Regions from separate parts of the Companilactobacillus sp. genome, predicted to be linked through region 2. Evidence: predicted binding sites of a transcription regulator. Region 2 holds the regulator's gene; each other region holds the start of a gene.

What was found. Region 2 encodes HrcA, which represses chaperone genes, less so after heat shock. Its sites were predicted from a motif close to TTAGCACTCNNNNNNNNNGAGTGCTAA; they were not measured.
Region 1: a site for HrcA is predicted at 2,039-2,065, ahead of groES (co-chaperone GroES). Genes of this name have one in related genera too.
Region 3: a site for HrcA is predicted at 4,981-5,007, ahead of LKF16_RS04945 (ATP-dependent Clp protease ATP-binding subunit). Genes of this name have one in related genera too.

Annotation. Positions count from the first base shown of each region.
Region 1 is NZ_JAKVLR010000001.1:2,552,067-2,563,297, forward strand. Features, by position in the region: gene LKF16_RS12235 (PTS system mannose/fructose/sorbose family transporter subunit IID) at 1-219, shown strand, start outside; gene LKF16_RS12240 (hypothetical protein) at 313-498, shown strand; gene LKF16_RS12245 (DUF956 family protein) at 583-969, shown strand; gene LKF16_RS12250 (hypothetical protein) at 1,020-1,322, opposite strand; gene LKF16_RS12255 (CPBP family intramembrane glutamic endopeptidase) at 1,344-1,970, opposite strand; gene groES (co-chaperone GroES) at 2,103-2,387, shown strand; gene groL (chaperonin GroEL) at 2,440-4,068, shown strand; gene LKF16_RS12270 (MerR family transcriptional regulator) at 4,215-5,033, shown strand; gene LKF16_RS12275 (DUF554 domain-containing protein) at 5,090-5,767, shown strand; gene LKF16_RS12280 (ketopantoate reductase family protein) at 6,028-7,002, shown strand; gene LKF16_RS12285 (restriction endonuclease) at 7,117-8,064, shown strand; gene LKF16_RS12290 (TIGR00282 family metallophosphoesterase) at 8,221-9,024, shown strand; gene mutS (DNA mismatch repair protein MutS) at 9,044-11,231, shown strand, end outside.
Region 2 is NZ_JAKVLR010000001.1:204,162-215,392, forward strand. Features, by position in the region: gene infB (translation initiation factor IF-2) at 1-1,073, shown strand, start outside; gene rbfA (30S ribosome-binding factor RbfA) at 1,086-1,442, shown strand; gene truB (tRNA pseudouridine(55) synthase TruB) at 1,507-2,415, shown strand; gene ribF (riboflavin biosynthesis protein RibF) at 2,427-3,362, shown strand; gene hrcA (heat-inducible transcriptional repressor HrcA) at 3,562-4,608, shown strand; gene grpE (nucleotide exchange factor GrpE) at 4,623-5,204, shown strand; gene dnaK (molecular chaperone DnaK) at 5,233-7,104, shown strand; gene dnaJ (molecular chaperone DnaJ) at 7,214-8,353, shown strand; gene lepA (translation elongation factor 4) at 8,421-10,265, shown strand; gene LKF16_RS01070 (quinone oxidoreductase family protein) at 10,352-11,231, shown strand, end outside.
Region 3 is NZ_JAKVLR010000001.1:981,993-993,223, reverse strand. Features, by position in the region: gene LKF16_RS04955 (dihydrolipoyl dehydrogenase family protein) at 1-1,184, shown strand, start outside; gene LKF16_RS04950 (MucBP domain-containing protein) at 1,224-2,198, opposite strand; gene LKF16_RS04945 (ATP-dependent Clp protease ATP-binding subunit) at 2,712-4,934, opposite strand; gene LKF16_RS04940 (phosphocarrier protein HPr) at 5,237-5,503, shown strand; gene ptsP (phosphoenolpyruvate--protein phosphotransferase) at 5,503-7,227, shown strand; gene LKF16_RS04930 (hypothetical protein) at 7,273-7,788, opposite strand; gene nrdJ (ribonucleoside-triphosphate reductase, adenosylcobalamin-dependent) at 8,350-10,596, shown strand; gene LKF16_RS04920 (CopY/TcrY family copper transport repressor) at 10,730-11,149, shown strand; gene LKF16_RS04915 (heavy metal translocating P-type ATPase) at 11,149-11,231, shown strand, end outside.

The DNA of each region.
Region 1 (11,231 bases), 2.3 Mb from region 2:
ATTAAGGAAGCTTTGATCCAACAACATGCTGGACTATCTCTTACAGCAACTAAAGTTACTACTTTGCAAGATAACTTGGATCTATTGATTCCAGGACTTGCAGCTCTATTACTAACATTCTTATGTATGTGGCTTCTGAAGAAGAAAGTATCACCAATTATCTTGATCCTTGGATTATTCGTAGTTGGTGTTGTATTCCACGTAATCGGATTGATGTAATAATTATTCGACAAAAACTGATGGACTCGCTTGAGTTCATCTTTTTTTATACTATAGGTCTTGAAACGACTAGAAGTGTGATATGTTAAGAACATGAAATTCAATACGAAGTTTTATAAAAAAGCAGATTTTTACTTTGGACTATTTTTCATGTTGATCATTTTCTGGCTGGTCAGAGAGCAGCCGTTCACCAAGTCCTGGTGGATCGATTTAGTTGTATTCTTGGTCGGATTGTTTGATTTGATTCGGGCACTGACATTCAGAGATAATGAGCAGTGATCAGCGTTACGAACAGCCAACCATTTTGTGTTGATTGATGATTGGTTATAATATAGTTATCTAGTTTTGGAACGGAGCTTTTAAATGGTTGAATCTTTAAATAAAAAATCCGAGTTAGTCATGGATGCGACCTCGCATCTAGGGTTGACTGATTATGGCAAAATAATGGTCGGCGATAAAGCATTTGAGTTTTACGATGACCGTGACAAGAAGAACTACATTCAAATTCCTTGGACTGAAGTTGACTATGTAGTCGTCTCAGTTATGTTTGGTGGAAAGTGGATTCCACGCTTTGCCTTAAAGACAAAGAAGAACGGCATGTTCAGTTTCTCATCCAAAGACCCCAAGAAGGTCTTACGTGCTATCAGAGAGCATATCGATGCTGACCGGATAGTTAAGTCGTTGACATTCTTCCAAGTCCTCAAACGAGGAATCACGCGTCCATTTAATCGACGTAAGAAAAATAAATAATCGCGTAATTTAAAAGTGCCTCCCAATTTATAAAATTGAGAGGCACTTTTTTAATCCAAATTATGAAAGGCTGATAACCAGCCGTTTTTTGACCCCTTATTGATCAAAACGTCGTTTAAAACGTTGATCAGTTCATTGAGGTATTCAGGCATTTTAAAACCATGCTTGCGGGAGAATACGCCAGCTTCTTTTCTGAGGTTGAGCATATTTCTAAATCGTTTTTGATATTTTACTTTTTGATTAATCTCTCCAAGAATGTCGACTAGATATTTGTCGTCAGCAATCTCTGGATCACTGAGACATTGGTCGACCAACTCGGAAATCTTTTTAACATTTTCTGGCGAATATTTCATGATAGACTCCAAACTAATTTTTTAGGCGAAGGCGAGTGCTAGAACTACTCCGTTCATTATAATATGACTTGCTGCACTGACATAGATATTTTTTGAACGATAGTAAACAAAGCAGAACCAAGCTCCCATGATGGCATAAATAATAAATCGCGTATCTTGATGCATGAAGGCAAACAGTAGGGATGAAATGATTGCTGCCCAATAAATATTAGTTGGTTTGATCAAGCTTGCAAAGAAGACTCGTCTAAAAATAATTTCTTCCATAATTGGCGCACATATTAATACGTACACAAGATAGTATGGATACCCTTTAACTGAGGTCAGTAAGGTCAAAGTGTTTTGAGAAGAAGTTTGAACGTGCAGCAATCCTTCGATAGCTCCGAGTCCGTATTGGATGACAATGGCACCGATGGCTCCGATTAAAGTCCAAGTGATAGCTTTACGATAATCGAATTTTTCAGACTCAACGTCATTTGCACCATTTTCATGAACCAAATAGATCATGATCCCAGTTGCTAATACGGCAGCAATAGTTTCGATAGCAAAGTAGATATGCCCAGTAACTGAGGCCATTGATAATCCAGTCCCGAGCAGGATCAAAGCTAGATACATTAAGATAGTAATAAGTTGGTTAGTAGAATTTTTCATGTAAACTCCCTTTTTTGTGATGTAAATACTTGCATGTTCTAAATAAAATGTTAATATAAAAGTTGTGATTAGCACAAGAGATGTTCGAGTGCTAAATTAATATTAATTAAAAATTCATCGGAGGGATATAAATTGTTAAAACCACTTGGAGACAGAATTATTGTAACAGTCGATAAAGAAGAAGAGAAGACAGTTGGTGGCATTGTTCTTGCTAACAACGCCAAAGAAAAGCCACAAACAGCTGAGGTAGTTGCTGTCGGTGCTGGTTCAACAACACCAGAGGGTAAAGTATTACCTATGACAGTTAAGACCGGAGACAAGATTCTTTTTGATAAGTATGCTGGCTCAGAAGTTAAGTATGACGATAAAGATTACCTAATCCTTCACGAAAAAGATATCATGGCAATCGTTGAATAATTAATCAGGCATATATAAAACAACTTATTAAATTATGGAGTGTGGAATTTAAATGGCTAAAGAAATTAAATTTTCAGAAGATGCACGTTCTAAAATGTTAGATGGTGTTAACAAACTTGCTAACACAGTTAAGACAACTATCGGACCTAAGGGTCGTAACGTTGTTCTTGAAAAGAGCTATGGCTCACCAGAGATCACAAATGATGGTGTAACAATTGCAAAGAGTATCGAACTTGAAGACCACTTTGAAAACATGGGTGCAAAGCTTGTTTCTGAAGTTGCTTCAAAGACTAACGATATCGCTGGTGATGGTACTACTACTGCTACAGTATTAGCACAATCAATCATTTCAGAAGGTATGAAAAACGTTACAGCCGGTGCTAACCCTGTTGGTATCAGAACTGGTATCGAAAAGGCAACAAAGGCTGCAGTTGATGAATTACACAAGATCTCACACAAGGTTTCAGGTAAAAAGGATATTGCTCAAGTAGCTTCAGTTTCTTCAGCTAATGAAGAAGTTGGTGGACTTATCGCTGATGCCATGGAAAAAGTTGGTAACGATGGTGTTATCACAATTGAGGAATCAAAGGGTATTGATACAACACTTGATGTTGTTGAAGGTATGCAATTTGATCGTGGATACATTTCACAATACATGGTTACAGATAACGACAAGATGGAAGCAGATCTCGACAATCCTTACATCTTGATCACAGACAAGAAGATTTCAAACATCCAAGACATCTTGCCATTGCTACAACAAATCGTTCAACAAGGTAAAGCATTGTTGATCATTGCTGACGATATTGATGGTGAAGCATTGCCAACACTTGTTTTGAACAAGATCCGTGGAACATTCAACGTTGTTGCTGTTAAGGCTCCTGGTTTTGGTGACCGTCGTAAGGCTCAACTTGAAGATATCGCTACATTAACAGGTGCTCAAGTTATTACTTCAGACCTTGGTCTTGAACTTAAAGATACAACAATGGACCAATTAGGTACTGCTGGTAAGGTAACTGTTACAAAAGACAACACAACTATTGTTGAAGGTGCCGGAGATAAAGACGCCATCGCAGAACGTGTTGAAACAATCAAGAAACAAATCGCTGAAACAACTTCAGACTTTGACAAGGAAAAGCTTCAAGAACGTCTAGCTAAATTAGCTGGTGGTGTCGCTGTTGTTAAAGTTGGTGCTGCTACAGAAACAGAACTTAAAGAACGTAAATACAGAATCGAAGATGCATTGAACGCTACACGTGCCGCTGTTGAAGAAGGCTACGTTGCTGGTGGTGGTACAGCATTAGTTGACATTCTTGACGCTGTTAAGGCAGTTAAGGGTGAAGGCGATGTTCAAACAGGTATCAACATCGTTACACGTGCCCTTGAAGAACCAGTTCGTCAAATTGCTGAAAATGCTGGTCTTGAAGGTTCAGTTATCGTTGAACACTTGAAGGGTGAAAAGAAAGAAGTCGGCTACAACGCTGCTACTGACAAGTGGGAGAATATGATCGATGCCGGAATCATTGACCCTACTAAGGTTACACGTTCAGCATTGCAAAATGCTGCATCAGTTGCCGCATTGTTATTAACAACAGAAGCTGTTGTTGCTGACAAGGATGATCCAAACGCACCTGCTGCTCCAGCTGCTAACCCAGCTGCAGGCATGGGCGGAATGATGTAATCATTCCCCATCAAAACCCCAACAAACCGACATGGTGAGTTAGGTACGAATACACTTGAGAAACATTAGAAATAAATACCGTTAAGAAGGAATCGCATTGTTTTGCGGTTCCTTCTTTTTGTTATGATTGTGTTGAGGTAAACAATATGGACGAACTATTTTCGATTGGCCAACTATCAAAACTTTTTAACATCAAGATCCCGACTTTGAGATATTACGATGAGGTGGGCTTATTGAAGCCAGCTAAAGTTGACGATACATCGCATTATCGCTATTACTCGACTGAGCAGTTTGAACGATTGAATGTCATCACTTATTTGCGAGCATTGAATTTGTCCATCGATGCGATCAAAGATTTTTTTGAGGCCCGTGATATTTCACGTCTGCAGGAAATGTTGGGTGAACAGAAGCAGCAAGTTCAACAACAAATTCTGGCGCTGGAAAATGTTAATCGTCGGATCGATGCGAGACTTGATCAAGTTCGGGATGCGCAAAACAGCACTCTGGATAAATTGGAATTGATCGAGCTACCAGAAGTGTCCATCATTTCGTTAGATGAAAATTATCAACCAACGCAAGACATTGAGTTTCCTATCACGACACTACGTAAAAAATACGGTCTCGATAAGAATATTTTTTTAGGAAAAATTGCTTTGAGACTCAGTCGGACTAATTTATTGAAAGGCCAATTTGGTCAATACAGTGGTCTGTTGTTGATTTTGGAGCCTGGCGATACTGAAGATGCGACTGCCACTTTATCAGCAGGCCAGTATTTGCGAGTCAGATTTCACGGCACGCATGAGAACGCTAGTAAGTCATATTCACAATTAGTTGATTATTGCCAAAAGAATAGTCTGGAGATTGTCGGGGATGCGATTGAGACCTCGTTGATCGACTATGGTATCACCGATGATTACGAGAAATACGTGACTGAAATTCGCGTTCCGGTTATAAAAAACAATTGACCCTCTAGTCACTTGAGAGTTTATAATATTTCTAATGAACGATAAGGGGATCAGTTATGATAGGGACAATTTATAATGTTTGCATGATCATCGTGGGAAGCTTGATCGGCAAATTTTTACATAAAGGTTTAAAACAGGAGTACCAGACTATTTTGACTCAGGCATTAGGACTAGTGGCAATGGTCGTGGGAATCAACGCTGTGGTTCAAAATATGCCAAAGAGCCACTATCCAGTCTTGTTCATCGTCAGTCTCGCAATAGGTGGTGTTATTGGACAAATATTAAACATTCAAAAGCACTTCGATAATTTAGTCGGTCGATTCTCTGGTGGAAATTTGGCAGAAGGTCTAGCTACAGCAATCCTGTTGTACTGTATTGGTTCATTGTCGATCCTGGGACCAATTCAAGCAGCATTGAATCACGACTATACCTTCTTGTTCACCAATGGAACATTAGACGGGATAACGTCGATCGTCTTGGCCTCAACATTTGGATTTGGAATCGCAATCGCAGCTGGTGCGGTTTTCGTGTGGCAGGGCAGTATTTATGCAATCGCCATGCTACTCCAAAATTCGATCAATACTAGCATGGTGACAGAGCTGACAATTGTCGGGGGCATATTGATTCTAGCCTCAGGCTTAGGATTATTAGAGATCAAGAAGATTAGCGTCTTAAATCTTTTACCATCACTAGTAGTTCCAATTATTGCAGTTTTGGTGCTACAAGCTTTCTAGGTAAGTATTCAGTATACACATTTAGGATAAATATTGGAGTAGAGGACTTATTGAATAAGTTCTCTATTTTTGTATCCTATATATTGTATACAAAAAAGTTCGTGATTTATTGTATGTTTTACTCTGTTTAATTGGTTTTCTAATTTAAAAATCGTTATGCCAACCCTTTTGATACGTTTTATTCTTAAATAGATTTGACATTAATTAGAAATAAGTTAATAATCTTTAACAATTACATTATTAATTGGGAGGTTTTTATTATGAAATATGCAGTATTAGGCGCAGGCGCAATGGGGTTACGGTATGGATTGCTGTTGCAGGATGCGGGCTTCCCAGTCGATTTCGTTGAAATTTGGGACAAATCTGTTGAAACAATTAAAGAACAAGGCGGAGTTTACCAATCTCGTGACCGACAAAATAAACATTTAGTGCCAGTAAATATTTTTTCACCAGAAGATTACCAAGGTAACCCTGATGTTTGGATCGTCTTTGTTAAACAAATGCAATTGGCAGACGCTTTGAAGCGATGCAAACATTTATTCAATGACAAGCAATACGTTATTGCACCAATGAATGGTATTGGACATGTTGAAAAATTGAATCAATATTTCGACTCTGACAAGGTTCTTAGCGGAACAGCCATGATTGCTACAGTATTGAACGGACCTGGCGATGTCGATTTCATGGGACCAGCTGGCGCAGGTTCAATGAAAGTTGTTAACCAAAATGAAACCCCTGATGAGATGACTCATAAGATCGTTGAAGAATTTACCAAGGCTAATTTGAATCCGCAATTAACAACTAATTTCATGGGAACCTTGATGTCAAAGGTTATTTTGAACTCCGTATTGAATACACTATGCACAATGTTTGAAATTCGAATGGGTGAATTCATCCAAGCACCAACTGCGGAAAAGTTAGGACGTCAATTGATCAACGAAGCATTTGACGTTTGTGAACGTGCCAATATTCAACTACTGAATACACGTGAAGAAGAATGGCAAGCAATCAAGATGGCAAGTACAACCAACATGCCATTACATTACCCATCAATGTATCAAGACCTGCACAAGAACCGTCCAACTGAAGTAGATTACATCAACGGATACATCTACGATTTAGGACTTAAATATCATTACGAAGCCTCAACGCATGATTACTTACGTAACCTAGTACATTTGGCAGAGTTTACTAAGAACTTTGATGAGGAGAAGTTTTTAGCAGAACAAAAATAGATATACAAAAATCCAACTGAGAAGTTGGATTTTTTTTTTTAGTGAAAAATTTGTCTCATCCGTCTTTGATATAATTAAATGATTAAATCAAAAGTAGAAAAAGGGATATTTTTAATGAATTATAAAGAATTGAAGTTGGGTCGTCATGGAATTCCAACTTGGGATGCGATGATTCCGCTAATATTGGAATATTTAAGTGATGGGAGACCAGTTCATTCTAAAAAAATTGCGAAAGATGTTTCTGATTCTTTAGAGTTACCGGATGAGTTACGTCAAGCAACTTATATTAATAATCCAGACTCGATTATGATTGAGGATCGTGTTAAATGGGGTATAAGTGAGTTGTTTACCAGTGGTTGTATTGAGAGACCTTCAAGGGCAATTTATGAAATTACAACGCTGGGGAAAGAACTGCTCAAACTAGATAAATCGGAATTAACAGAGAAAAAAATACATTCACTTCCGGATTATGTCTCACACAAAAAAGAATTACTGGAACGTAATAAGCGCAAGAATATTGAGAATGAATCTGTTGATGACGAATCCGATGATAATGTGGTTGAAGAACTGGTAACTAAAACTGAACTATACAATAACGAAATTGCCACTAATTTGCTGAGAAGTATTCAAGAGGCAGAACCAACTTTTTTTGAAAAATTAGTTGTAAAATTACTGACAAAAATGGGATACAAGGGAAATAACGGGACTGCCAAAGTAACACAGCCAACAAATGATTTTGGCATTGATGGAATTATCAACCAAGATCCGCTTGGTACCAATACAGTTTATCTTCAAGCAAAAAGATACAAGGAATCAAATGTCGTTCAACGACCTGAGATTGATCGTTTTTTTGGTGCGCTATCACGAATACATGCCGATCGAGGTGTGTTTATTACTACTTCACACTTCTCTGAAAGCGCAATTGAGACAGCTAAATCATTTTCTATTGTCTTGATTGATGGAATCCAACTTACTAACTTGATGCTTCAGTATCAAGTTGGCGTACAAGTTAAACAAAGCTTGGAATTATTCGAGATAGATGATGATTTTTTTGATAATTAAATACTACATCCCTGAACATTTCTCAGGGATGTTTTTCTTTGCTATAATTGGTATCCGTTATTTAGTTCTATTAATAGGAAATTAAGGCCTTTTGAAATACCCGAACAGGTGTTTCTTTGGTACAATGGTTAGGTATAGATTGGGGACTTTTATAATATGAAAATACTTTTCGTCGGGGACGTCGTCGGCAATATTGGTATCAAAACTTTGGAGACTTATTTACCGCAGATCAAGCAAGTAGTTAAGCCTCAACTAACTATCGTTAATGGCGAGAATGCCGTTAATGGTAAGGGCATTAATGAGCAAGCTTATCAAAAAATTGCTGTTGCGGGTGCTGATGTGGTTTCTGGTGGAAATCATAGTTGGGACCGCAAGGAAGTTGTTGATTTGTACAACGACCCGAAGAAAAAGGTATTGCGTCCTTACAATTTTCCTGGTGACTCAGTTCCCGGAACTGGGATCATCAAGGTCAAGGTCAATCAAAAGACAGTTTATGTCATCAACATGCAGGGAACTGCTATGATGCAGCCGTTAGATAATCCATTTCATAACTTTGACAAATTGCTTCCAACTTTAGAAAAGGACGCCATCAAGTTCGTTGATTTTCACGCTGAGACTACTAGCGAAAAAATCGCCACAGGTATGTATCTAACTGGTAAAGTTGCTGCAGTGGTTGGGACCCATACTCACGTGCCAACTAATGATGCACGTGTCTTTGAAAAACAAACTGCTTACTTAACTGATGTTGGGATGACGGGTTCTTATGATGGGATTCTCGGCATAACCCGTGGTCCAGTCATCAATCGTTTCTTGACCCAACGTCCAACTAAACATGAAGTAGATGAAGACGGCCGGATGCAAATCGGCTTCTGTGTTGTCGACATCAATGATCAAACTAACTACGCAAGAAGTATCAAAAATTACGTAATTAATCCTGATAACAAAAAATTTTTACAATAGATAATGGTGGGGGAAATTCATGCCACAAAAAACTAAAGAGACACCAATGATGGAACAATATCTGGAATATAAGCAACAATTTCCAGATGCTTTTTTGTTTTATCGAGTCGGTGACTTCTACGAAATGTTTTATGACGATGCCGTCAAAGGTTCACAGATACTAGAACTGACGCTGACATCTCGTAACAAAAAAGCTGACGACAGCATTCCTATGTGCGGCGTTCCACACAAGGCTGTCGAAAGCTACATCGATACCTTAGTCGATAAGGGCTATAAGGTTGCTGTTTGCGACCAATTGGAAAATCCAGCCGATGCACAAGGAATGGTTAAACGTGGGATAACACGCGTGGTCACTCCTGGTACGATCATGGACAACGCCAATCAAGCAACTGAAAATAATTACATCACTGCTATCACAACCAGTAAGGGCAACTTTGGTTTAGCATATGCTGACCTGTCAACCGGTGAAGTCAAAGTTACCTCAGTCGACAATCAATTAGACTTGATCAATGAAATGCAAAATCTCAATACCAAAGAAACTGTAGTCCTAGAAACTTTTCCAAAAAAATATCTTGATCCAATTAGAAAATTGGGTATTTTGATTTCTAGAATTACTGACTTAGAAGATAACTACAGCTTTGATTTTTCACAGGTCACAGATGACAAACAGGTCGATACTTTGAAGTTATTGATCAGTTATTTGATCAAGACGCAAATGCGTTCGTTGGACCATTTAAAAGCCGCTCAGACTTATGAGATCTCGGCTTATTTATCTATGGACCACAATGCACAGAGTAATTTGGAATTGTTCAAAAATATCCGGACTGATAAGAAGTCAGGAACATTATTGTGGCTGTTAGACGAGACTAAAACAGCGATGGGAAGTCGTCTTTTGAAACAATGGCTAGCTCGTCCACTCATTAAATCCAAGCCACTTCGTGCCCGTCAGCATTTAGTCCAAGTCTTTTTGGACAACTATTTTCAACGTTCATCGTTTCAAGATTATTTAACTAAGGTCTATGACCTAGAACGTTTAGCAGGTCGAGTTGCTTACGGTACCGTCAATGGTCGCGACTTGATCCAATTGAAGACTTCTCTAGAACAAGTTCCCCAGATCAAATCGATCCTTCTAGATATTGGTGATGACCAACTCAGTGCCTTTGTTGAAAAAATTGACGATGTCTCTGACGTCCGCGACTTGATCGAAAAGTCAGTCGTCGACGAACCGCCTATTTCTGTAACTGGTGGTGGCGTCATCAAAGAAGGTTACAACGACCAACTCGATCAATACATCGATGCTTCCAAAAACGGTAAGCAGTGGATGGCTGAACTAAAAGTCCAAGAACAAGAAGCTACTGGGATCAGTAATTTGAAGATCGGCTACAACAAAGTCTTCGGTTACTACATCGAAGTTTCTCGCGGTAATGTTGACAAAGTTCCTGAAGGACGTTATCAAAGAAAACAAACTCTGACTAACGCTGAAAGATACATCACTCCTGAACTTAAGGAAAAAGAAAGTATCATCCTGGAAGCAGAAGATAAGTCGCAAGCTTTGGAATACCACTTATTTGACGAAATCAGAGCTAAGGTTAAAAAGCAGATCAGACGTTTGCAAGCTTTAGCAAGTATTCTGTCCGAATTAGATGTCTTACAAAGTTTTGCCGTAGTGTCGGAAACCTATCATTACGTTGCACCAGACTTTGTCGAAGGTCATCAACTTAAAATCGTAAATGGTCGCCATCCAGTTGTAGAAAAAGTATTAGGAAACAATAGCTACATTCCCAATGACGTGACGTTTGATTCAACGACTGATGTCTTGTTGATCACTGGACCTAATATGTCTGGTAAGAGTACTTATATGAGACAACTTGCTTTGACGGTCATCATGGCTCAGGTAGGATGTTTCGTGCCTGCTGAAGCAGCTTCATTACCAATTTTTGACCACATCTTCACTCGAATCGGTGCAGCCGATGACTTGATCTCCGGTGACAGTACTTTCATGGTCGAGATGCGTGAAGCTAATGACGCTTTGAAAAATGCTACAAAGAACTCACTGATCATTTTTGATGAACTAGGACGTGGAACGGCTACTTATGATGGTATGGCATTAGCCCAAGCTATCATTGAATATATTGATAAAAACGTTCATGCGATGACGATGTTTTCAACTCATTATCATGAATTGACAGTGCTAGAAAGTCAGCTAA
Region 2 (11,231 bases):
ATATTTCTGCTAAATTGGGTACAAACGTTGACCAATTACTTGAAATGATCAACCTTGAAGCTGATGTCTTGGAACTTAAAGCTAACCCTGATCAAAAAGCTGTCGGTACTGTTATCGAAGCTAAATTGGACAAGGGCCGTGGACCAGTTGCATCACTATTGATTCAACAAGGAACTCTTCACGTTGGAGATCCAGTTGTTGTTGGTAATACTTATGGTCGTGTCAGAACTATGACTAACGACCATGGTAAAGAAGTTAAGAAGGCCTTGCCTTCACAACCAGTTGAAATTACTGGATTGAATGATGTTCCAGAATCTGCCGACAAATTCGTTGTCTTCGATGATGAAAAGACAGCTCGTGCAGCTGGTGAAGAGCGTGCTAGTCGTGCTCTTCAAAAGGAACGTCAAAACACAAACCCTGTTACATTAGATAACTTGTTTGAAACAATGAAAGAAGGAGAACTTAAGACTGTCGACGTTATTATCAAAGCCGATGTTCAAGGTTCTGCTGAAGCCATTGCCGGAAGTCTTAAGAAGATCGAAGTTAAGGGTGTACGAGTAAACATCATCCATCAAGCCGTTGGTGCTATTACTGAAAGTGATGTCAACTTGGCATCTGCTTCAAATGCTATCATCATTGGTTTCAACGTTCGTCCAACTGCTCAAGCTAGAACTCAAGCTAAGGAAGAAAATGTTGATATCAGACTTCATAGAGTTATTTATCAAGCAATTGATGAAATCGAAGCTGCTATGAAGGGTATGCTTGAACCAGTATACGAAGAAAAAGTTACAGGTAATCTTACTGTTCGTGAAACATACAATGTTTCTAAGATCGGTACTATCGCTGGATGTATTGTTAATAATGGAAGCATCACACGTGATAGCGGTGTAAGACTTATTAGAGATGGTGTTGTTAAGTACGAAGGTAAACTTGCTTCTCTCAAGCGTTTCAAAGATGACGTTAAGGAAGTTAAGTCTGGCTTCGAATGTGGTATCACTATCGAAAATTACAACGATATCAAGATTGGCGACGAAGTTGAAGCCTATGTGATGGAACAAGTTCCTGTCAAATAGGGGGATAAAATTATGAAACATCGTATTGGTAGAGTTGAACAAGAAATTCAAAAAGAAGTAAATGATATTTTACTTAAACGTGTTCGAGACCCTCGTGTCCAAGGCGTTACAGTTACTGGTGTCGAAATGACCGGTGATTTGCAACAAGCTACGATCTATTACAGCATTTTGTCTGAAAAGGCGAGTGATGTAGAAAAGACACAAGCAGGTCTAGATAAAGCCAAAGGATTAATTCGTGGAGAATTGGGTTCAAGATTGACCTTATACAAGGTTCCTGAACTTGAATTTAAACAGGATCAATCAGTTCGCTATGGCGAAAAGATCGATAAATTAATTGCTAAGCTTCATCAAGATGAACAAAATCGTTAAATAATTTAAATTACATCTAATTGCATAGCTGATTAGGTGTAATTTTTGTATGTGGAGATAAATTATGAATGGTGTCGTTCCTTTAAATAAAGAAATAGGAAAAACTAGTTCCGATTATGTATATGTGTTGAGAAAAGTTCTCAAAACTAAAAAAATTGGTCACACAGGTACATTAGATCCGTTAGTTAATGGCGTTTTGCCTATTTGCGTCGGTCAGGCTACTAAATTAGTTAATCTTCTCACCAATTCACCTAAGGAATATGAGGGAGAAATAACACTTGGTCGGTCTACGACGACAGAAGATCGTGAAGGAGATACCGTTGAGCAGACTAAGCTTGAACATCCAATTGAATTGGATCGTCTAAACGAAACTTTTCAAAGCATGACCGGAGAATTAAAACAGATTCCACCAATGTTTTCAGCTGTAAAAGTTAACGGTCGAAAATTGTATGAATATGCTCGTGCTGGAGAAACGGTTGAGCGACCAGTGAGAGATATTATGATTTATGACTTTCATATTTTGGGAGATCCTAAATTTGATCAAACGACTGGATTACAAACACTAAGATTTCACGTCCGTTGTTCAAAGGGGACTTATGTTAGAACTTTGGCTGTCGAATTTGGCGAGCGATTGAATTTACCAGCTTTCATGTCGCAATTGACGAGGACTAAAAGCGCGGGATATACTTTGGACGACACATTCAAATTGTCAGATATTGAATCAATGGTAGAATCAGGTAGTACGGATTTTATAAAAAGCATTGATGATGTATTGGACTATATTCCGGCACATCAACTCTCAAACGAAGAATGGGATATCAAAGTATCGCATGGTGGATTTTTGGATCTTCCAGATGCAGATATCAAACAAGACTTACGTGTGACTAAAGATGGTGTCACTAAGGCAATTTATCAATGGGATACGCAACGTAAGACTTGGGTTCCAGATATTATGTTATTAAAGAATGAATAGAAGAGATGGATATGAAGACACTGCACGTAACACACCCACTTAAAGATTACGAAATACCTACCGAAAATACCGTTTTGATTATGGGATTTTTTGATGGCGTCCATTTGGGACACCAAAAAGTCATCAAAACAGGTGTTGATCTGGCACATGAGCATAATTTAAAATCGGTTCTCTTTACATTTGATCGGTCACCTCGTGTGGTCTATCAAAAAGAACAAAATTTTAAATATCTTTCTTCTGAAAATAGAAAACAAGAACTCATTGCACAATTGGGTGTTGATTATTTGTACTTCATTGAATTTACCGAAGAATTTTCTAAGTTGTCTCCACAAGAGTTTGTCGATGACTACATGATCGGATTGCACGCTAAATATGTGGTCGCTGGGTTTGATTATACTTATGGCAAGCGAGACATTGCTAATATGGAAACTTTGCCTAACTATTCGCATGATGAATTCAAAATAATCACAGTTCCCAAACAGACATTTGATCAAGAAAAAATTGGTTCAACTTCGATCAAAGAATTGATTGAAAATAATCAAATTGACGAAGCTAATGAGTTACTGGGATATACTTATCAAAATTCTGGAATCGTTATTCATGGACTCCAACGTGGTCGGACACTGGGATTTCCAACAGCAAATCTAGCTGTCGGAAAAGGTGAACTGATTCCATCTATCGGAGTCTATGTCACTAAAATCTTAGTAGGTGACAAGTGGTACGATTCAATGACTTCAGTTGGTTATAACGTAACTTTTTCAGAAAATACTGGTGTTACCGTAGAATGCAATATATTTGATTTTGACCAAGATATTTATGGACAAGACGTCAAGATTGAGTGGCTGCATTATTTACGTGGCGAAGTTAAATTTGACGGAGCCCAGGGATTGGTCGATCAGTTGAAACTTGACCGTGAAAATTCAAAGTCATTTCTTTATGATAAATAAGTAAACTGAGAGTCGTAGTGATGCGATTCTCAGTTTTTTTGTGAATTGATTCATAAAAATATTGATTTTTAATAGCAATGAATTCTTTCTGAAAAAAATGAATTATTTGAAAGTCATTACTTGACACATAAGGGCTACATTGTTATATTTTACATTGTTAGCACTCCAATATGTTTAGTGCTAAAAGGAGGACGGTATAATGTTATCGGAACGTCAAGATGCAATCTTGAGAGAAGTCGTGCGCATTTTTACAGATACCGGCCAGCCGGTTGGATCCAAAACGTTAATGAACGCATTGCCGTTTCATGTTAGTTCGGCAACGATCAGAAATGAAATGGCTACTCTAGAGGAAATAGGCTATCTCGAGAAGACTCATTTATCCTCCGGACGTGTCCCTTCAATTAACGGCTATCGTTATTATTTAGATTATTTGGTTCAACCTAGTATTGTGCCACAAGATATTGCCAAAAAGATTGATGAGGATTTTGGCCAAACGTATCATCAACTCGATGACATCATCGAAAGATCTGCTCAGATTCTTTCTCATCTAACTAGTTACACTGCAATTACGTTAGGTCCAGAAAGCAATCGTACGCTTTTAACTGGTTTTAGAATCGTTCCATTAAATTCGCACCAGATCATGGCAATCATAGTTACTAGCGACAATAATGTTGAGAGTAACATTTACACAGTTGACGACGAAATTGATAGTTCATTGATCGAGAAATTCGTCAAAATTGTCAACGATAAATTAGTCGGTCAACCTTTACCAAAAGTAATTCAAATGTTACATGACGATGTACCAATGATCTTATCTAATTACATGCATTCAGCTAATGGATTAGTCGACATGGTCGATGAACTTTTCAAGAAAGCAGATTCAGATAAGTATTTCGTTGACGGTCAATTGAACTTATTAAATTACGCTGATGGAAACGATATGGAAGAAGTACAATCGCTTTTTTCAATCATTAACCAAAGTAATGATTTGAAAAAATTACTTGATCCTAATTCTTCAAACGATGGAATCCGTGTTCGTCTAGGTAGTGAACTTGGTTCAGATGCGTTGAAGAATTACAGTATCATCACAGCAAATTATGACGTCGGTCATCATGGTAAGGGTATCATCGCTCTGTTAGGTCCAACGACAATGCATTATTCGCAATTGATAGGACTGCTCGGCGAGTTTAGAACCGAATTAGCAAAACGCTTGATAGATTATTACTCAAGGTATGATGATTCATGAAATGGGAGGCTGTAATGTCAGATAAAGAGAAGGAAAAGAAAACTGAGGTTTCTGAAGACGAAACTAATGCCGCAACTAAAGAGGCAAAGGATTCAACTAAGAAGGAAACTTCAAAGACTGAAACTAATAAGACTGCTGATTTGGAAAAACAAATTGCAGACTTACAAAAAAAGAACGATGAATTGGAAGATAAATACATCCGTTCACAAGCTGAAATCCAAAATATGGCTGCACGACAAAAGAAAGAAGTTGCCGGCATTATTAAATATGATGGACAAAAGCTTGCTAAGGAAATTCTTCCAGTATTAGATAATTTGGAACGTGCTCTTTCCGTCGAGGCAACTGATGAAACTGGCAAACAGTTGAAAAAAGGTGTCGAGATGGTTCAACAACATATGATCAAGGCATTTGATGATAATAACGTTACAGTGATCGATAATGTTGGTGAAAAGTTCGATCCAAATGATTCTCAAGCTGTTCAAACTGTTCCAGCAGATGATGATCATCCAGCTGATACAGTCGTTCAAGTTCTTCAAAAGGGTTACAAACTCAATGATCGAGTTTTACGCCCAGCAATGGTAATAGTTGCACAATAATTAATTATAAAAAAAGAGGTATTTGTATATGTCTAAAGTAATCGGTATTGATTTGGGTACTACAAACTCAGCTGTTGCTGTTCTTGAAGGTGGTTCTCCAAAGATTATCGCTAACCCAGAAGGTGCTAGAACTACTCCTTCTGTTGTTGCATTTAAAGATGGTGAAATTCAAGTTGGTGAAGTTGCCAAAAGACAAGCTATCACAAATCCTGATACAGTTTCTTCTATTAAGAGACATATGGGTGAAGCTGGATACAAAGTTACAGTAGCCGGCAAATCATATACTCCACAAGAAATTTCTGCAATGATCCTACAATACATTAAGAAATTCTCTGAAGACTACTTAGGTGAAGAAGTTACAGACGCAGTTGTTACTGTACCTGCATACTTCAATGATTCACAAAGACAAGCTACTAAGGATGCTGGTAAGATTGCCGGATTAAACGTTAAACGTATCGTTAACGAACCAACAGCTTCTGCATTAGCTTATGGTCTTGACAATGACAAAGGTGACGAAAAGATCCTTGTTTATGACCTTGGTGGTGGTACATTTGATGTTTCTATCCTTGAATTAGGAGACGGAGTTTTCGAAGTACTTTCAACAAACGGTGATACAAAACTTGGTGGTGATGACTTTGATCAACACATCATGGATTGGTTAGTAGAACAATTCAAAGCTAAGAACGGCGTAGATTTGTCACAAGACAAGATGGCTGTTCAACGTTTGAAGGATGCTGCTGAAAAAGCTAAGAAAGACTTGTCTGGTGTAAGCCAAACAACAATCAGCTTGCCATTTATTTCATCAGGTGCTAATGGTCCACTTCACTTGGAAGAAACATTGACACGTGCTAAATTTGACGAATTGACAGCTGACTTGGTTGAAAGAACTAAGACTCCTGTTGACAACGCACTTAAAGATGCCGGTCTTTCAAACAGCGACATCGACAAGGTTATCTTAAACGGTGGTTCAACACGTATTCCTGCCGTTCAAGAAGCTGTTGAAAAATGGACAGGCAAGACACCTGATCACTCAATCAACCCTGATGAAGCTGTTGCCCTTGGTGCTGCTATTCAAGGTGGTGTTATCTCTGGTGATGTTAAAGACGTTGTACTACTTGACGTTACACCTCTATCATTAGGTATTGAAACAATGGGTGGCGTATTTACTAAGTTGATCGATAGAAATACAACTATCCCAACAAGTAAATCACAAGTATTCTCAACTGCTGCAGATAACCAAAGTGCTGTTGATATTCACGTACTACAAGGTGAACGTCCAATGGCTGCCGACAACAAGACCCTAGGTCGTTTCCAACTTACAGACATTCCTGCAGCTCCTCGTGGCGTACCTCAAATTCAAGTTACATTTGATATTGATAAAAACGGTATTGTTAACGTATCTGCTAAGGATATGGGAACAAATAAGGAACAAAAGATCACTATCAAGAGTTCATCTGGTTTGAGCGATGAAGAAATCGATCAAATGATGAAAGAAGCTAAGGAACACGAATCTGAAGATAATAAACGTAAGGAAGAAGTCGATGTTAAGAATGATGTAGAACAAGCATTGTTCCAAACAGATAAGACTCTAAAAGACGTTAAGGGTAAAGTATCTGACGATGAGATCAAGAAAGCTGAAGATGCTCGCGATGCATTGAAGAAAGCTCAAGACTCTGGCGATATTGAAGAAATGAAGTCAAAACGTGATGATTTGAATAAGATCATCCAAGACTTGTCAGTTAAACTATATCAACAAGCTCAACAAGCACAAGGTGGCGCTGATGGTGCACAAGGTGCAGCTGGAGCAACTGGTTCTGACAGTTCTGATGGTAAATCAGATGACGGCAAGACTGTTGATGGTGACTTCAAAGAAGTCGACCCAGACAAAGATAAAAAATAATACAACTAAAGATAATGACTAGCTAAACTGGTATAATCTTGTTGTTGCAATAAATTAGACTGTTGGGACAAAGTAATTTGTCCCAACTTTCATATAAAGGTGATTTTTAATGGCTGACAGAGATCCATATGACGTGCTAGGCGTTGATAAAGACGCTTCACAAGATGACATAAAACATGCATTCCGGAGACTTTCAAAGAAATATCATCCAGATATTAACAAAGCTCCCGATGCTGAAGAAAAGTTTAAACAGATCAACGATGCATATGAAACTCTTAAAGACCCACAAAAACGTGCCCAATATGATCAATATGGTTCTGCCGGTATGAATGGTGGAGCTGGTCAAGGATTTGGCGGTTTCGGCGGTGGCGGAGACCAAGGATTTGGTGGCTTTGAAGATATTTTCAGCCAATTCTTTGGCGGCGGTACAGCCCGTCAACAAAATCCTAATTCACCACGACAAGGTTCAGATCTTCAATACAGAATGGATCTGACTTTTGAAGAAGGTGTCTTTGGTAAGAAGACAACTATTTCATACAACCGTGAAGAAAAATGTGCTACCTGTGGCGGAAATGGTGCTAAGCCAGGTACCGAACCGATTACATGTAGTAAGTGTCATGGATCAGGTTATATGGAAGTTGATCGTCAAACCCCACTCGGTCGTATGCGTACACGTGTAGTATGTGATGTTTGTGGCGGTACTGGTAAGGAAATTAAAGAAAAATGTGAAACTTGCCATGGTAAAGGTAAGGTTAATGAAAAGCATTCTCTTGAAGTAACAGTTCCTGCTGGTGTTGAAGATGGACAACAAATGCGTCTTGATCAACAAGGCGAGGCCGGTGAAAATGGCGGACCTTACGGTGATCTTTACATTGTATTTAGAGTTGCACCAAGTAAAGAGTTCAAGCGTAATGGTTCAACTATTTACACTTCTGTAAATATCAGTTTCCCTCAAGCTGCACTTGGGGATGAAATTGACGTTAACACAGTTCATGGTCCCGTTAAATTGACTGTACCTAGTGGTACACAGACAGGTACATCTTTCCGTTTGAAGGGTAAGGGTGCACCTGTATTGAATAGTAAGAACGTCGGTGACGAAAAAGTCACTGTAAACATTGTTACGCCAAGAAAACTTTCTGGCGCACAAAAAGAAGCTTTGAAACAATTCTCTGAAGCGGGTGGAAATAAAATCCGCGAAAAAGATAGCAACTTTTTCAATAAGATCAGAGATGCCTTTAATGGCGATTAATCAAAAGGTTGAGGGCGAAACCTCAACCTTTTTTTGGTATAATAGTCTGGTTAAAGGAGATTCATAAATGGACTTAGATAAATTAAAAGAACGTCAAAAGCATATCCGTAACTTTTCAATCGTTGCGCACATTGATCATGGGAAGTCTACAATTGCCGATCAGATCTTGGAGAAGACTCATTCTATTGCAAAACGTGATATGAAAGCTCAAATCCTTGATGATATGCCATTGGAACGTGAACGTGGAATTACCATTAAATTGAATGCTGTTGAACTTGAATACAAAGCCAAGGATGGAGAAACTTATATCTTTCATCTAATCGATACACCAGGACACGTCGATTTTTCATACGAGGTGTCTCGTTCGCTTGCTGCCTGCGAGGGTGCTTTATTGATTGTTGATGCTGCACAGGGTGTTGAAGCTCAAACATTGGCTAATACTTATTTAGCTATCGATAACGACTTGGAAATTGTTCCAGTTATCAATAAAATTGATTTACCATCCGCTGAACCTGAAAAGGTCAAAAATGAGATCGAAGAAATGATTGGTATCGATGCTGAAGATGCTGTTTTAACTAGTGCTAAAACTGGTGTTGGAATTGATGAATTGATCGAACGGATCGTAACTGATATCCCGGCACCTGAAGGTGATATCACAGCTCCGTTGAAGGCATTGATCTTTGATTCTAATTACGATAGTTATCGTGGTGTCGTTTTAAACGTTCGCTTGTTTGAAGGTACAGTTAAACCTGGCGATACCATTGAGATCATGAATAACCACAAGAAGTTTGAAGTTACTGAAGTAGGTGTGATGTCACCAAAGGCTGTGACGAGAGATTACTTAATGGCAGGTGATGTTGGCTATATAACTGCTGCAATTAAAACTGTTAAAGATACTCAAGTTGGTGATACTGTCACATTAGCTGATAATCCTACAGATGAACCATTAACAGGTTATCGTCCAAGTACGCCAATGGTATACGCTGGTATGTATCCAGTTGATAATGCAAAGTACGAAGATCTTCGTGAAGCTTTGGAAAAATTACAACTAAACGATGCTGCACTGGAATTTGAACCTGAAACTTCTCAAGCCTTGGGATTTGGTTTCCGTTGTGGATTTTTAGGTTTGTTGCACATGGATGTTATTCAAGAAAGATTGGAACGAGAATTCAATCTAGAATTGATCATCACATCACCATCTGTTGATTATCATGTCACTAAAACTGATGGTGAAGAGATCGTTGTTGATAATCCTGCTGAACTTCCTGAAGTATCCGAGATCAAAGAAATACGAGAACCATACGTTCGTGCTGAGATAATGGTTCCTGAGGATTATGTTGGTCCAGTCATGGAATTGTGTCAGAGAAAACGTGGCGAATTTGTCACAATGGATTATCTGGATAAATATCGAGTTAATGTAATTTACAAATTGCCGTTGCTAGAAATCATTTTTGATTTCTTCGATGACTTAAAATCAAACACCAAGGGTTATGCTTCCCTAGATTACGATGTGGAAGATTACAAACCTAGTGATCTAGTCAAAATGGATATTTTGCTCAACGGTGAACCAGTTGATGCTTTGAGTTTTGTTGTCCATCGTGATTTTGCCTTCCAACGTGGTCGTGATATTGTTTCTAAGCTAAAGGAAGTTATTCCACGACAAATGTTTGAAATTCCGATTCAAGCAGCTATTGGGAACAAGATTGTCGCCAGAGCTACTGTTAAAGCTTATCGTAAGGATGTTACCGCCAAATTATATGGTGGTGATAGAACTAGACGTGATAAGCTGTTGAACAAGCAGAAGGCGGGTAAGAAGCGTATGAAGGAAGTGGGGAAAGTTTCAATTCCTCAAGAAGCCTTTATGTCTGTCTTGAACTTGAACCGCGGCAAAGAATCATCAGAAAATAAATAATTAAAGAACGTTATTGAAGTTAAAATCAATAACGTTTTTTTGTTGGACTAGTATGATGTAAGTGAGTAGGAAAATGGGGTGAAAATATGAAAGCTGCTTTCATTAATAAAACTGGATCTGTGGACGAGATAAATATTGGTGATTTACCGGTACCAGAAATAGGTGACAATGACGTCTTAATTAAGGTTGAGTACGTGTCGATCAACCATGTTGATACATTTGTACGTTCTGGTGCGTTTAAGACGAAAATGGATTTTCCATTTGTCATTGGTAGAGATGCTGTTGGAGTAATTGAAAAATGTGGTGCAAATATCAAAACTTTTTCAATTGGTCAACGAGTCTGGACTAACAGTATGGGCTATGATGGACGAAATGGCGTCACTAGTGAATTTGCAGCCATTCCAGCTGATAGAACTTATTCTGTTCCCGAAAATGTCGATCCAAAACAATTGGTTGCTTCGGTACATTCATCGGCGACTGCATTTATTTTATTAACAAACGTTTTGCGGATAAAGTCAGGAAACAAGATTTTGGTTGAAGGAGCTGCCGGTCATGTTGGCAGTAAATTAGTTGAAATCGGCAAATCATTAGGATTGCAAGTATCTACAACCAGCAACCCCAAGGATTTTACTTTTTTGAAAAAAATTGGCGCTAGCAATGTCTTAGATTATCATCAGGGGCTTGATAAAATTGCTGGGACCTATGATTACATCGTTGATACATCGGGGAAGGTAGACTTATCTGATAATTTATGCAAATTAAATCTTTCTGGCATGGTTGCATTGATAACTGCTCCTGCAAACAATCAGTTTAATTTTGATGTGAGAGATTTCTATATGAATCTTAAACAGATCAAGGGATTCGTTATCAGTCATGCCACTCTAGGACAATTAAGTAAAGCTGCGGAATTTTTAAATCATTATTTCTCGGAAGGAAAGCTACTAAACGATGATCTTCTAGAGCTTT
Region 3 (11,231 bases), 780 kb from region 2:
CCAAAATCAGTTTGGACGAACCAGTTAAAATGGTCCGTGAAAGAGAACGACTGGGTGACGTGTTAGATGGCGACATCTCGATGAATTGGACTCAAAATGTTGTTCACAAACAAGAGATCATCGACGTTATTCCTGCTGGATTGACCGCAAAGTTGGAGAATGCCGGTGCTACGATCATCAAGGGATATGCTAAGTTTAAAGATCAACACACGGTATTAGTGGATGATACCAAACCAGTTACCGCTGAAAAAATTGTTATTTCAACTGGACTGCGTCCACATCGTTTGGATATTCCCGGAACTGAATTAGCTCATGATAGCGAAGATTTTATGAACCTTCAGACTATGCCAAAAAATGTCACGATCATTGGTTCTGGTTATATTGGCATGGAATTTGCAACAATGGCTAATGCTGCCGGTTCAGAAGTAACTGTCATGTTGCACAGTGACAAAGTATTGCGGAAATTTTATCAACCATTCGTTCAACAAGTTGTGGATGATTTGAAAAAACGTGGTGTTAAGTTTGTGGAAAACGCCGATATTAAATCATTTTCTGAAGAAAACGGTAAATTTGACGTTACTTATCAACAAGATCAGCATTTATCCACTGATTGGATCTTAGATGCGACAGGCAGAATCCCCAATGTGGAAAACTTAGGATTAGAAAATGTCGGCGTTAAATTTGATAAAACCGGCGTGATCGTTAATGATCATCTACAAACAAACGTTGAAAATATTTATGCTTCTGGAGACGTCATTTCAAGCGACCAACCTAAGCTTACGCCAACTGCATTTTTTGAATCCCATTATTTAATGAAACTATTTGCTAGACAAACGACTGATCCAATTGATTTTCCAGTTATTCCATCAGTCGTCTTCACTTCACCAAGAATTGCTAAAGCAGGGATGTCAGTTGAAGAGGGACAAGAAAAAGGCTATACGATCACTGACAACGACTTAGCCAACTATTGGTACTATCAAATTGATAAGGAACAGATTGCTGCCAGTAAGCAGGTCCACGATACGGAGGGACATTTAGTCGGTGTGACCGAAATCAGCGACCAAGCTGAAAACACCGTTAATACATTGCTTCCAGCTATCGAATTTAAAATGAGTCGCGAACAAGTCGGTAGATTGATCGGGATTTTCCCAACCATCGGATATGCTGCTTGGCACAGAGCCTAATATGCAAATAAAAATGGAAGCCATCAGGCTTCCATTTTTTTATAGATCTAGGTATTTACTTTCAATATAATTTCCGTTGTCTAATTGTGCCCAGACGCTGTTATTGTCTAGCTGCAATAATTTTTTGACATAGACAGATTGGCCACCTTGATAGCGAGTGTTGATGATCGTGCCATAAGGAGTTTCCCAAGTCGTGATGTCTTGATTATCGTAAAAAAGAATTTTGACCGGGCGATTGATATCCATGCTGTTAATGACAGAGTATGTAAAACTGATGTTGTCGACGCTTGCACCAAGTGGATTGTCGAGCAACTTTTGTTCCTCTGAAAAATGATTGATAGTGAATGTCTTGATATCAGCTTGATCGGAGACCCAAATATCTCCACCTAAGTTGTACCAGACTACTTCGTTGTAGTTTTCTTTGACAGCTTTGAAAACTCTCCAAGTAGTGTCATATGGCAAAGGTTGGTTCAATGGAGACTGTCCAGCTGGTTGTTCGTACACAGGGACGTTGTTGTTAGTTTGAATAAATAGATTCTTAGGGATGTCGTAATCATCCATTTGCATCGTATCGTAGATGAATTCATATTCTTGGACTTTATCAGAGAAACGTCCAGTGACGTTTTTAGGATAGTCGACCAAAAAGTTGCGGGCTTCAGGCAATGGTTCAGCTTGATAGCTCTTGTTGAGGTCGCCAGTTAAATACTGTGGATCAGAGATCAACTCGCCTTGAGTATTACGGTGATAGACGATCACAGGTGCAGCCATTTGTGTAAAGTAGATCAAGTAGATGCCATCGGAATTAGGGATGAAAGTTTGTTGGAAGTTTTGAATGGACGACAAAACATACCCAGGGATAGTTTTCCAAGGCATTTTTAAATTATCCAAATAATGACCAGTCAGAGTAGTGGATTCAGCTAATTTATTCCCATTTGAATCAATATAGTGAACGTCGATCTGAATGTCATCGCGAGAAAGTTTTTTGACATTATTATTCATTAAATTGTTTTCCATAGACTTTTTCCTATTATGAGAGCTGAACAGTTTATGACTATGTTTCCCCATAATAATCCCTTCTATAGCATTAGATTATGGTCATTCTATCATATGCCAGACAAAGGCTAGAGACTTTCAAAGGTAACGTAATGAACATTAAGAAATTCTAAATAAAACCTGAAGAAAAGGTGAATAAATTAAAGGTCTGAATAAATGCTGAACTAGAAAGTGATATTGCACAAAAATTCTTACTCGAAATATATTTGAATTATTCTTTAATTTTTATAAATTGGCATTTTTAGCGTCCGCGAAAAAATGAATACAACTGCATGGAAGTTTTCGGGAACTTGAACTAAACCAGATCAGGCGGAAGAAAACATTGATAGGAGCCAACATGTCACGGACCCCAAAAATCGATATTTTCTGGAGTCGGGTCCCAACAAACCAAACAAAAAGAGCACCGACCAATGTCGATGCTCTTTTTAAAGACTAAATAATTATAAGTGTCTAAGCCTATTATTTTTAAAAAGTCTATTGTTCTTTTTTAGCGGCAGGAGCCGGAGTCGATTCCATCTTTGCGATAACGATCTCACCGTTAACTACCTTAGCTTCAAGTTTCGAAGTATGTGGGTTATTCAAGAAGTAATCAGCGACCTTATCTTCGATTTGTTCTTCAATAACTCTTCTAAGTGGACGAGCGCCCATCTTAGGATCGTAGCCAAGATCAACTAATTTCTCCTTAGCGTCCTTAGTTACATGAATTGATAATCCTTGATCAGCGATTGATGCATTTGTATCTTCAAGCATCAAATCAACGATCTTAACTAGGTTAGCCTTAGTTAATGAATTGAATTCAACGATTCCATCAAATCTGTTTAAGAACTCAGGTTTGAAGTAATCTGATAATCTATCCATAACTGAGTGCGTTTCACCAGAACTCTCAGCACCAAAACCAACATTTGCTTCAGCTTCGTTACCTTGGCCAGCATTTGAAGTCATGATGATGATTGTATCCTTGAAACTAACAGTTCTACCCTGTGAATCAGTTAAACGTCCATCGTCAAGAATCTGCAAGAACATATGCATTACATCTGGATGAGCTTTTTCAATTTCATCTAACAAGATCAAACTGTAAGGATTACGACGAACCTTTTCAGTTAACTGTCCAGCTTCTTCGTAACCTACATACCCTGGAGGCGAACCGATCAACTTAGAAACTGAGTATTTCTCCATGTACTCAGACATATCGAATCTGATCATTGAATCTTCAGTACCGAAGAGTTCCTTAGCAAGTTGTTTTGCTAATTCAGTCTTACCAACACCAGTAGGTCCTACAAATAGGAAGGAACCAATTGGACGACCTGACTTGTTGAAACCAACTCTGTTACGACGAATAGCTCTAGCAACATCGCCGACAGCTTTATCTTGTCCAATCAAGTGAGCCTTTAGATCAGGTTCAAGATTCTTCAATTGTGCTTGTTCATTAGACTTCAATTCACCAACTGGAATATTAGTTTTTTCTTCGACGATTTTTTCAATATCTTTTTCAGTTACGGTTGAGTTTGATTCAGGTTCTTTCTTAGCACTTTCCTTCATATCTTGATACTTTGTAACTTGATCACGATAAAAGGCAGCCTTTTCATAGTCTTCATTTCTTAATGCAGCTTGTTTTTGAACTTCTGCATCTGAAATCTTATTATCGATTTCTGACATATCAACGTGATTGATCTGCAAGTTCTTCTTTGAACCAGCTTCATCGATCAAGTCAATTGCTTTATCTGGTAAAAATCTATCTTGGATGTATCTTGCTGATAATTCAGCAGCACCTTTAATAGCATCTGGTGAGAATTTCACGTGATGATAATCTTCGTACTTAGGTTGCAATCCCTTGAGAATTTGAATCGTTTCATCAACTGAAGGTTCTTCAACTTGAACAGGTTGTAAACGACGTTCCAGAGCTGAGTCCTTTTCAATTGTCCGATATTCATTCAAGGTTGTAGCACCAACTAATTGAAGATCGCCACGGGCTAGGGCAGGTTTCAAAACGTTACCTGCATCCATTCCACCTTCGGCATTACCAGCACCAACAATTTCGTGAATTTCATCAATAAATAGGATAATGTCTTGGTTCTTTTGTAGTTCAGTGATCAATTGTTGCATTCTTTGTTCGAATTGACCTCTAACACCAGTTCCTTGAACCAATGAGACAACATCCAAACGAATTACACGTTTGTTTTGTAATTTTTCAGGGACATCTCCGTCGACGATCTTTTGTGCAAGACCTTCAACGACAGCTGTCTTACCAACACCAGCTTCACCAATTAGAACTGGGTTGTTCTTAGTTCTTCTATTTAATATTTCAATTACTCGGTTAATTTCTTTATCACGGCCAATAACTGGATCGATTTGACCTTTCTTTGCTTGAGCAGTCAAATCTACTCCGTATTGGTCAAGCACACCATTTCCAGGACGACGACCACGATTACCGCCACCGCCAAGACCGGCTTGCGTTTGGGGACCTTGTTGTTGCTCAAAACCATTGTTTGGCTGAGCACCGCCATTCATAGCGTTGAAGAGGTCTTCAAAACTTGAAAAACCGTATGGATTTTCTGCCATATTATTCATACCCTCGCTAGCTTGATTTCTTAGTTTCTGATAACAGTCTTGGCAGAGATTGACTTCAGTTCTCTTACCATTGACGCTTGTATATAAGTGTATTGTTGCCTGATTCTTGTGGCAATTCTGACAGAGCATTCGCACCCCACCTTTCCTTATTTCAGAATACACAGGTAGTATACAATTAGCACTCGAGGTATGCAAGTGCTAAGGCTTGGAATTCGTATTTTTTTATTTCTTCTATTATATTGTGTATAAAAATTTTTCATAATGATGATTTTCATGACAAAACCTGTAAGCGTTGTACGACCAATCATATAAGGGGATAGACACTCTTAAAATAAGAGAAAACACTTGTGAAGGCTGTTATATAATGGTAAATTAAAAGTTGAAGATTGTAGAGTATCTACAGAATTTAAGAATATGAAGAGGTATTAACTATGGAAAACAAAGACTTTCACATTATCGCAGAAACAGGTATTCATGCACGTCCAGCAACAATGTTGGTACAAACTGCAAGTAAATTCAGTTCAGATATCAACATCGAATTCAATGGTAAATCAGTAAACCTTAAGTCAATCATGGGTGTTATGTCACTTGGTGTTGGCCAAGGATCAGATGTTACAATCACAGCTGACGGTGACGACGCTGCCGACGCTATCTCAGCTATTTCAGAAACAATGACAAAGGAAGGACTTGCTGAATAATGGTTCAAACTATCAAGGGAATCGCAGCCAGTGATGGAATTGCCACTGCGGAAGCTTACCTTTTAGTTCAACCAGATCTATCTTTTGACAAGAAGAGCATTACAGACGCTGATGCCGAGATCAAGCGTTTGCAAGATGCCATTGCTAAATCAGATGCAGAACTTACGAAGATCAGAGATATTGCCAAAGTATCTTTAGGTGATGAAGAAGCTCAAGTATTTGATGCTCACAAGATGATTCTGGCTGATCCAGAGTTCACAGGTGCTATTGAACAACAAGTTAAAGATCAAAAGGTTAATGCTGAACAAGCATTAAGCGATGTATCAAATAACTTCATTCAAATTTTTGAAGGTATGACTGATAATGCCTACATGCAAGAAAGAGCTGCCGATGTGCGCGATGTTACAAAGCGTGTTATGGCACACTTACTTGGTGTAGAATTACCAAATCCTTCATTGATCGATCACGAAGTTATCATCGTTGCTCATGATTTAACTCCTAGTGATACAGCTCAACTTAACAAGAAATATGTTAAGGGATTTGTAACTGATATCGGTGGACGTACAGCTCACTCAGCCATCATGGCTCGTTCGCTTGAGTTGCCTGCCGTTGTTGGTACAGACACAATTACTAAAGATGCTAAAGACGGTGACAAGATCATCGTTGATGGCTTGAATGGTGCTGCCATACTAAAACCTTCAGACGAAGATGTAAAGCATTATGCAAAACTAGCTTCAGACTTTGCTGCTGAAAAAGCAGAATGGGAAAAACTCAAGGGTGAAGCAACAGTTACAGCTGATGGTAAACATTTCGATGTTGCCGCAAATATCGGTACACCTGACGATTTAAAGGGTGTTATTGATAACGGTGCTGAAGGTATTGGACTTTACCGTACAGAATTCTTGTACATGGCCTCAGATGAACTTCCAACTGAAGATGATCAATTTGAAGCTTACAAGACAGTTCTCGAAGGTATGAAAGGCAAGCCAGTTGTTGTCCGTACAATGGACATCGGTGGTGATAAGCATTTGCCATACTTACCACTTCCTGATGAAATGAACCCATTCTTAGGATATCGTGCTATTAGAATTTCTCTTGATAGACAAGATATCTTTAGAACTCAATTACGTGCCTTACTACGTGCTTCTGCATTTGGTAACTTACGTATCATGTTCCCTATGATTGGTACTCTTAACGAATTCCGTGATGCTAAGAAGGTATTCGAAGAAGAAAAGGCTAAATTAGTTGCTGACAACGTCAAAGTATCTGATGATATCCAACTAGGTATGATGATGGAAGTTCCAGCTGCTGCTGTATTAGCTGACCAATTCGCTAAAGAAGTTGACTTCTTTAGTATTGGAACAAACGACTTGATTCAATATACAATGGCTGCTGATAGAGGTAATGATCGAGTATCATACTTGTATCAACCATATAACCCATCTATTCTTAGATTGGTTAAACATGTTATTGATTCAGCACACAAAGAGGGTAAATGGGCCGGTATGTGTGGAGAAGCTGCTGGAGACAATATTATGGTTCCACTACTTCTTGGCATGGGTCTAGATGAATACTCAATGAGTGCTACTTCAGTTCTTCGTGTTAGAAGTTTAATGAAGAAGTTAAGCACAGCTGATTTGAAAGAATTAGCAGAACGTGCTGTAACTGAATCCATTACAAACGAAGATAACAAGAAGTTAGTTGAAGAATACTTAGAAAAATAATTAAACAATAAAAGCCAAACGAGAATTTCTCGCTTGGCTTTTTTTCTAGCTTATTTTCATGGAGTATTTGGTAATGTTTTTATTGCCAGGGATCATAAATGAAAATTCCGGTACCTGATTGCGTTGTTCATAAGTACCTCGATCAGCATAAAAATGGACGATGACATCTAAATTTTTCTTCTGAATATCCTTAAATTTAAGATGTTTTCCATTGACGTCGGTGATAGTTTCCGCAGTTTTACTTTGTCCGTAAGGGATATTTAAAAACATATTGTTGCCGAGCTTGTAATTCTGGTCCTGTATTCCCAAGAAACTGTGATGGGAACGATTGATGTGCATCAATACGTTAGTTGCAACAGTGGTTGCAGTTTTGTCAGTTTGAATATCCTTGACGGTAAAATCGATTCCATTTGCCTGGACCTCTTGGCCTTTTTGAATTTGGATCTCGTTGATCTTTGGATAGCCACCTGACCGTGATCGAATGTATAAAGAACCAAAACAAACGAAAAATACTACTAGTGACCAAACGGTGGTAAATAATAATGGATGATGGTGTCTCATAAAAAGCTCCCAACTGTTACAAAATTTTGGATAGTGACGTCAAATTTGGCCGATTTAAGCGCATCTAACGTCAGGTTAATATAGATTTAAACGATATTAGACTCAAACTCTCAGAGCTTGTCAGAGCGATTTTGAAAAATATGGTTATTTACGTAAATAAATAATCGTTTTACAAATAACTTTCAACAGAATAAATGATAACACGATATATGTTATGGTAGATATTCGCTTTTTTCTTATTTTTTATAATATTATTTATCCAAAAATTAGTTTTGCTTAAAACCTAGTTTGAATGTTTACCCAAATTTGTATTAATTTTTCAGGCATTAAATACAACAATATGCAAGACAAAATAATGACAATTTCATTTTATTGTCATTATTTTGCTTGTGAAAAAATTGCTCCTTGACACTGTCACACATAGACGGCAGGCGGACGGAAGCTCGTGATAAAAATTTGTTTCACATCATTTCAAAAAAATATTTTTAACACTATATGTTGTTAACCAGAAATAAAAGAGCTACTATATGTAGTGTTATAAATATTTCTGAGGTGAGCTTAATGGACATTATCAAAACAAAAATTGAACTTAGTCAAGAGTTTATTGACCAAGTCAAAGAAGAAATTAAACCACACTGGGGTGAACTCGGTTGGGTCACATATAAAAGAACATATGCACGTTGGATTCCTGAATTAGGACGTACAGAAAACTGGGACGAAACAGTTAAACGTGTAATCGAAGGAAACATTAATCTCGACCCTAGATTGCAAGCTAAGACAATCAGTACACAAGATTACAACGAATTAGTTGATGAGGCTAAGAACCTCTTCAAATTAGTTTACGGATTGTCAGCAACACCATCTGGTAGAAACCTCTGGATCTCTGGTACACCTTACCAAGACAGAAATGGCGATGCTTTAAATAATTGTTGGTTTATCGCTGTTAGACCACAAAAGTATGGTGACAGTCGCATCGTGCCTGAATATTTGGATAAAGACACAAAGGCTGTTTCAATGCCATATTCATTCATGTTTGACCAATTGATGAAAGGTGGCGGCGTTGGTTTTTCAGTCGTTCCTTCAAACATCGAACAGATTCCAGCAGTAGATGTTAAAACAGATCTGACAATTTTGATTGGCAAGGACAGTGCATCTTATGACGAATCAATTAAAGCTGGTGCTGTTGACCGTGACGAATGGTTAGCTAACAATGATGTTGACGCTGGACGTTTCTATAAAATGCCAGATTCACGTGAAGGCTGGGTCGTAGGTAACGCTACTATGATCGATAACCACTTTAGTGAAACAAATCCTGAAAACACAGCTCAAGTCGTGCTTGATATAACTGACATTCGTGCCAAGGGTGAAAAGATCAAGGGCTTTGGCGGTACTGCTTCAGGTCCTGTTCCATTGATTGAAATGCTCCAAGATATCAACGAATTGTTGAACGACAACTTTGGCAAAAAGTTATCATCAGTTGACGCTACTGATATCGGCAACATGATTGGTAAGACGGTTGTTGCAGGTAACGTTCGTCGTTCAGCTGAATTAGCACTTGGCGGTGCTGAAGACCAAGACTTCATCACTATGAAACAAGATAAAGATAAACTTTATCATCATCGTTGGGCTTCCAACAACTCAGTTGCTGTTGATTCAATGTTTAACGACTATCAACCAATTGCTGATTCAATCCAACACAATGGGGAACCCGGAATCGTTAACCTGGACTTGTCGCAACACTATGGTCGTATCATTGATGGTTACAACGAAGACGCAGATCCAGAAGTTGAAGGAACAAACCCTTGTGGCGAAATTTCTCTAAGTAACGGCGAACCTTGCAACTTATTTGAGATCTTCCCACAAGTTGCTAGCGAACAAGGCTGGAACTTGGAAGAAGCTTTTGCTTTAGCAGCTAGATATACAAAACGTGTAACATTCAGCACTTATGACTGGGAAGTTTCACGTAATGCGATTGCTAAGAACAGAAGAATTGGTGTTTCAATGTCTGGTATCCAAGACTGGATCTTAACTAACTTTGGCCACCGTGTCGTAACTGACTTTGAAGATGCAGTAGACTCTGAAACAGGCGAAACATACAAGAAACCTATTTACGATCCAGAAATTGTCAAAGAAGTTGAAGACATGTATCAATCAGTTGTTGATGCTGATAAAGAATACTCAGATACATTGCACTGCAATACTTCAGTTAAGCACACAACTGTTAAACCATCTGGTACTGTTGCTAAATTAGCAGGTGTTTCAGAAGGTATGCACTTCCACTATTCAAACTACTTGATCCAAAGAATCAGATTCCAAGATACTGATCCATTGCTTCCAGCATTGAAGGCATGTGGTTATAAGATCGAACCTGATGTTTATACCAAGAATACAATGTGCGTTGAGTTCCCAGTTAAGGCAGAAAACGCTGATTCAGATAACTTTGCATCAGCTGGTAATGTCTCAATTGCTGAACAATTTGCCACACAAGCATTCTTGCAAACTTATTGGTCAGATAATGCTGTCAGCTGTACAGTTACTTTCCAACCTGAAGAAGGTAAGGAAATTGCACCTTTGATGCGTCAATATCGTCATATCACCAAGTCAACATCATTGTTGCCATACAGTGGAGACGCCTTTGAACAAGCACCAAAGGAACCAATCAGCAAGGCTAAATATCTTGAAAAATTAAGCGAGATCCATGGCGACGTAGCAACAGAATTTGCCAAGGAAAACGACAATCATGATAAGAAAGACTTAGATTTAGTTGATCAATCAGACTGTGCCAGTGGAGCATGTCCTATTAGATAATTAGTAACAATTAGAATTGAATACGATAAAAAGACTAAAAGCGTACTTTTAGTCTTTTTCTTTACAATCTACGTTTACGGATGTAAACTGTATTTGATTAGGATTACAAATGTAAATTAATGGAGGTATTCACATGAGAAATATTGAAACGATGAGTGATGCCGAATGGAATGTTATGCGGATTTTTTGGACATTAGGCAAGGGTACTAGCAAAGATGCAATTATGTACCTCAAACGCAAGATTGACTGGAAAGAGGCCACAATCAAGACCTTGATCGTCAGATTGCAGAAGAAAGATTTTTTGAAGGCTGATGAAACTTCTCGTCCGTATATTTATACGCCAACAATCAAAGAAGAAGATGCCATTGACCAAAACGTTAATCGTTTGTTCAACAGTTTGTGCTGTATGCGAAAAGGCAGAGCAATCGAAGATCTGATTCAAAACTCTGAGATTTCAAAAAGTGATATCAACGATATGATCGAGTTACTCAATAAGAAGCAGGAGACCGCGCCAGATAAGGTCGAATGCGATTGTTTGGGAGATGCCAAATAATGAAAAATATGAATAATGACGAAATGCACATGGATCATGAAAATATGGATATGTCATCAATGTCTGATATGTCAGGTATGCA